Regions from separate parts of the Lactobacillus sp. ESL1191 genome, predicted to be linked through region 2. Evidence: a T-box and tRNA genes for the amino acid it is inferred to sense, from the RefSeq annotation. Region 2 holds a T-box; the other holds one or more tRNA genes.
The links. The T-box of region 2 lies ahead of pheS (phenylalanine--tRNA ligase subunit alpha). A T-box ahead of a tRNA ligase gene usually reads a tRNA of that ligase, here a tRNA-Phe.

Region 1: it encodes a tRNA-Phe, which carries the amino acid that the T-box ahead of pheS (phenylalanine--tRNA ligase subunit alpha) is inferred to sense. The anticodon was not compared.

Annotation. Positions count from the first base shown of each region.
Region 1 is NZ_CP196365.1:305,283-307,733, forward strand. It holds gene ACSYSN_RS01715 (hypothetical protein) at 18-356, shown strand; tRNA gene ACSYSN_RS01720 (tRNA-Glu) at 617-688, shown strand; tRNA gene ACSYSN_RS01725 (tRNA-Ser) at 716-802, shown strand; tRNA gene ACSYSN_RS01730 (tRNA-Met) at 813-886, shown strand; tRNA gene ACSYSN_RS01735 (tRNA-Asp) at 890-963, shown strand; tRNA gene ACSYSN_RS01740 (tRNA-Phe) at 970-1,042, shown strand; tRNA gene ACSYSN_RS01745 (tRNA-Tyr) at 1,050-1,131, shown strand; tRNA gene ACSYSN_RS01750 (tRNA-Trp) at 1,136-1,206, shown strand; tRNA gene ACSYSN_RS01755 (tRNA-His) at 1,218-1,290, shown strand; tRNA gene ACSYSN_RS01760 (tRNA-Gln) at 1,298-1,369, shown strand; tRNA gene ACSYSN_RS01765 (tRNA-Cys) at 1,391-1,461, shown strand; tRNA gene ACSYSN_RS01770 (tRNA-Leu) at 1,502-1,586, shown strand; gene ACSYSN_RS01775 (glycosyltransferase family 4 protein) at 1,704-2,451, shown strand, end outside.
Region 2 is NZ_CP196365.1:1,004,674-1,007,124, reverse strand. It holds gene ACSYSN_RS05195 (TrmH family RNA methyltransferase) at 1-262, shown strand, start outside; gene ACSYSN_RS05190 (winged helix-turn-helix transcriptional regulator) at 340-690, shown strand; T-box leader at 735-940, shown strand; gene pheS (phenylalanine--tRNA ligase subunit alpha) at 975-2,024, shown strand; gene pheT (phenylalanine--tRNA ligase subunit beta) at 2,024-2,451, shown strand, end outside.

The DNA.
Region 1 (2,451 bases), 700 kb from region 2:
AATTTGGCGGAAGCGTGTTGACCTTTATTGAAAGCTTTGATAATGATGTGGTAAAAATTCGTCATTATATGCAGGTTGAAGCCAAGGGTTATTTTCCTTATCTTTCTGGAAAGAAATTATGTAACTACTGGTTATTTTTATTGGATCAATATGTGAAGGTTAAGCTTAAAAACGTGAGTAAAATTGAAATCGCAGCTGATACTCATATCATTAAGGCAAGTGAAAAACTAGGTTTAATTAATAAGGAGCAGTTGAACAGTAGCCAGGATCAAGATATTGTGATCAAGGCTTGGTCTGACTTGCTCAAAAACGTTGAAGATAGCCCGATAGACTTTCAGACCACAGTTTGGCTGTAGGCTAGAGTTGGGTTGCCAACTATTGTAGCGGAAGTGTAGTTAGCGTGATTTTTAAGCCATTATTTGTAAGTTTTGTTTTTTTAAAGATAGAAAAGTGATTTTTTACGTAAAAGTCTTGCAAGCTGCTTGATAATCCTGTATCATAAGTAGCGTTGTGATTCAGCTAGTTAAGCGTAACTGGCTGATGAAAAGTTATTGACTTTCAATCACAAATTCGGTAAGATAATTAAGCGTATGAATGACGTCAAACCGATAATGTCGACCCGTTGGTCAAGTGGTTAAGACATCGCCCTTTCACGGCGGTAACATGGGTTCAAATCCCGTACGGGTCATTACCAGTTTTGGTATATTTACATTTTGGAGGATTACCCAAGTGGCTTAAGGGGACGGTTTTGAAAACCGTTAGACGGTTTTGCCGTGCGTGGGTTCAAATCCCACATCCTCCTTTAATAATATCGCGGGATGGAGCAGTCTGGTAGCTCGTCGGGCTCATAACCCGAAGGCCGGTGGTTCAAATCCACCTCCCGCAATATGGTCCATTGGAGCAGTGGTTTATCTCGCCTCCCTGTCACGGAGGAGATCATCGGTTCAAATCCGATATGGACCGTAGGATGGCTCGGTAGCTCAGTCGGTAGAGCAAAGGATTGAAGCTCCTTGTGTCGGCGGTTCGATTCCGTCCCGCGCCATCAGCCTGGAGGAGTAGCGAAGTGGCTAAACGCGGCGGTCTGTAAAACCGCTCTCTCTGAGTTCGGCGGTTCGAATCCACCCTCCTCCATAATAGGGATATAGTATAAAGGTAGTACATCGGTCTCCAAAACCGCTAGTGTGGGTTCAATTCCTACTATCCCTGTTTACCTCATGGCGGAATTGGTGAAGGGGTTAACACACCGGTTTGTGGATCCGGCATACATGGGTTCGAATCCCATATTCCGCCCTAGCATTGGGATATAGCCAAGTGGTAAGGCACTAGACTTTGACTCTATTATGCGCTGGTTCGAATCCAGCTATCCCAATCTATTAATAGAATATTCGATGGCGGTGTAGCCAAGTGGTAAGGCAGAGGTCTGCAAAACCTTAATCGTCGGTTCAAATCCGATCTCCGCCTTTAATGGTTCACTCATTGAACTATTGATTTAAAAAAATATGGCGGTGTGGCGGAATTGGCAGACGCGCCAGACTCAAAATCTGGTGTCCGTTTAGGACGTATCGGTTCGACCCCGATCACCGCTATTGTCTAACAGCTCTCCAACGGGAGCTGTTTTTGTTTAGCAAATTTAAGCTTTTTCTTTTTAAAAATTGCACAAGTAAAGCGGAATCTTTATAATACCTTTAGATGGAGGTGGCTTAATGAATATTGGTATTTTTACCGATACATATTTCCCGCAAATCAGTGGCGTAGCGTCTTCGGTTAAGACACTTAAAGAGGCACTTGAGGAGCAGGGACATAACGTATTTATTTTTACAACAACTGATCCGCACGTTGCCAAGGGCACCGTCGAGGCCAATGTTTTTCGCTTCAGTAGTATGCCGTTTATTTCGTTTACTGACCGGCGCATTGCTTATAGGGGTTTCTTTGAGGCAACTAAAGTAGCGCGGGAAGTGAATCTTGATGTGGTCCACACGCAGACTGAATTTGCACTCGGAATGATTGGCAAATATGTGGCGCACCAGTTAAAGATTCCCGCAATTCATACCTACCATACAATGTATGAAGATTACTTGCATTATGTGCTGAATGGTCACCTCCTGCGGCCATACCATGTTAAACAGTTTACCAGTGTCTTTCTTAAAAATATGGATGGCGTGATTGCACCTAGCATGCGCGTAAAAAAGCTTTTGAAGCGATACAAGATATCTATCCCAATGAAGGTGATCCCGACTGGTGTGGACGTTAAGAGCTTTAATCAGCCGGCAACGCATGATGTTCGCCAGGAACTTGGAATTGAGCCGGATGTTCCGGTACTCTTAACCCTCAGTCGCATTGCTGGTGAAAAAAAGATTGACCGGATTTTAAATGTGATGACGGAAGTTGTTGATGAATTTCCGCGCGCTCAGCTGGTGATTGCTGGTGGTGGTCCCGACGTTGAGGTATTGC
Region 2 (2,451 bases):
TCAAGATTTGGGTAAGACAATCGCGGCCCTTAAAGGCAATGGTATCCCTGTTTATGCTAGTATGTTAGACACAGCAGCCCAGGAATTACCAGATTTTAGGCCGGTCCCGCAGTTTGGCTTAGTAATTGGGAATGAAGCCCGCGGTGTAACACCAGCAATTGCCCGTAACTGTGATGAAAAATTATATATTCCCATTAAAGGACAGGCAGAATCATTAAATGCGGCAGTAGCTGCGGGTATTATGATTTATCATTTTGCCTGAGCTTTTGCACTTGTTTTTAGTAAGTGATTTTCCTATAATATAGGTCAAGGTATGACATACTGTGGGAGGAAGATGTTATGGCTCAGGATGTAAAAAAACAGGAAATTGGCGATTGTAGCGCTGTTGACTATGAATCATGCAACCATTTTATCAATGCGTTTAAAATTATTGGCAAAAAATGGAATGGCCTGATTATCAGTTCGCTCTGTGCCGGTGACTATATGCGTTTTAAAGAGTTGACCAGTCGCGTTTTTGATTGCTCCGACCGGGTGCTAGTCGAACGACTTAAAGAACTCGAAAAAGCAGATATTGTCAAACGGTCGGTTGATCGTGAGACTAAGATTATTTCATATGGCTTAACCAAAAAGGGTGCAGAGCTCAAGCCGGTCTTTGACCAAATTCATGATTGGGCGGACAAGTGGGTTTGAAAATATCTGCTTGCATGTTGAATAAAAAAGCATTATTCTATTAAGTAATTACGACAACGTAGGACTAGTAGCAGTACTTGGTTACACAGAGAGACTTTTTCGCGGGCTGAGAGAAGAGTTTAACTGAAGCTGTGAATTTCACCTTATTAGTAGGATTTAATTAATTCCGGTATTCACCGTTAACGAAAACTTAAGTGTGGACTCCTAGTGAGTTCAAACTAGGGTGGTACCGCGAAACTTCGTCCCTTTGAGGACGGAGTTTTTTTATGTGAAAGGGCAAAACAATGGATTTATTTGAGCGACTGAAAGAGTTGCGTGATCAAGGGCTGGGCGAAATTGACCAGGCTAAAAGTGAAGAAATGCTGAATGACGTGCGCGTCAAGCTAGTGGGACGTAAAGGCGAATTAACTAAAATTTTGCATTCGATGAAAGATATTGAGCCTGGTCGTCGCCGTGAAATCGGTCAGCAGGTAAACAAGCTGCGTGATTTGTTCAATACACGGCTTGATCATGCTAAGAGCGAGCTAGTTAAGGCCCTGATTGAAAAACAGCTTGAGCAGGAAAAGATTGATGTAACTTTGCCGGGCCGGGTAGCCCACCTTGGCAGCAAACACCCAATCAACATTATTTTGGACGATTTGGAAAAGTATTTTATTGGAATGGGTTACGAAGTAGTCCAAGGACCAGAAATCGAAACAGACCATTATGTGTTTGAAATGATGAACCTGCCTAAGGATCACCCTGCCCGTGATATGCAGGAAACTTTTTATATTAATCCAGAAAGATTACTGCGATCACAGACTTCAGGGGATCAGGCCCGGGTTTTAGAAAAGTTTGATTTTTCTAAGGGGCCCTTGAAGATGGTTGGACCAGGTAAAGTATACCGCCGCGATGATGATGATGCGACGCACTCTCACCAGTTCATGCAAATGGAAGGTCTACTGATCGACGAAAATATTACGATGGGTGATTTGAAAGGTACGCTGGAAATGATGACCAAGCATGTCTTTGGTCAGGATCGCCAAACACGGTTGCGGCCCAGTTATTTTCCTTTTACTGAACCGTCAGTTGAAATGGATGTTTCGTGCTTCAACTGCGATGGTAAGGGTTGTGCTATTTGTAAGCATACCGGTTGGATTGAAGTTCTAGGTGCCGGTATGGTTCATCCAAATGTTTTGGAAAATGCTGGAGTTGATTCGAGTGTTTATGGCGGTTTTGCCTTTGGTGTCGGCTTAGATCGGTTTGCCATCCTTAAGTACGGCATTGATGACATTCGCGATTTCTATACCAATGATGTTCGCTTCTTAGAACAATTCTGTCAGGAGGAAAGATAATGCTAGTATCATACCAGTGGCTGCAAGATTTTTTAAAGTTAGAGCAGGATCCCCAAGACTTGGGCGAAGAAATCACGCGGACCGGTGTCGAAATTGCCGAAGTGAAGCACCCTGAAGCCGGCTTAAAAAAACTAGTTGTCGGCCATATCACTGACTGCCAACCAGTCGAAGGCACCCACCTGAACGTTACGCAAGTTGATGTTGGGGAAAGGGACCTTTACCAAATTGTCTGTGGTGCTCCAAATGTGGCGGCGGGTGAAGATGTGGTAGTTGCTTTGCCTGGTGCTCGAATTGCCGGTAACGTTAAGATCAAAAAGGGCAAGTTGCGTGGCATTGAGTCGAATGGGATGATTTGCGGCTTACAGGAAATCGGCTTTGCTGATAACTTAGTCCCAGAAAAATATCATGATGGGATTTACGTTTTCCC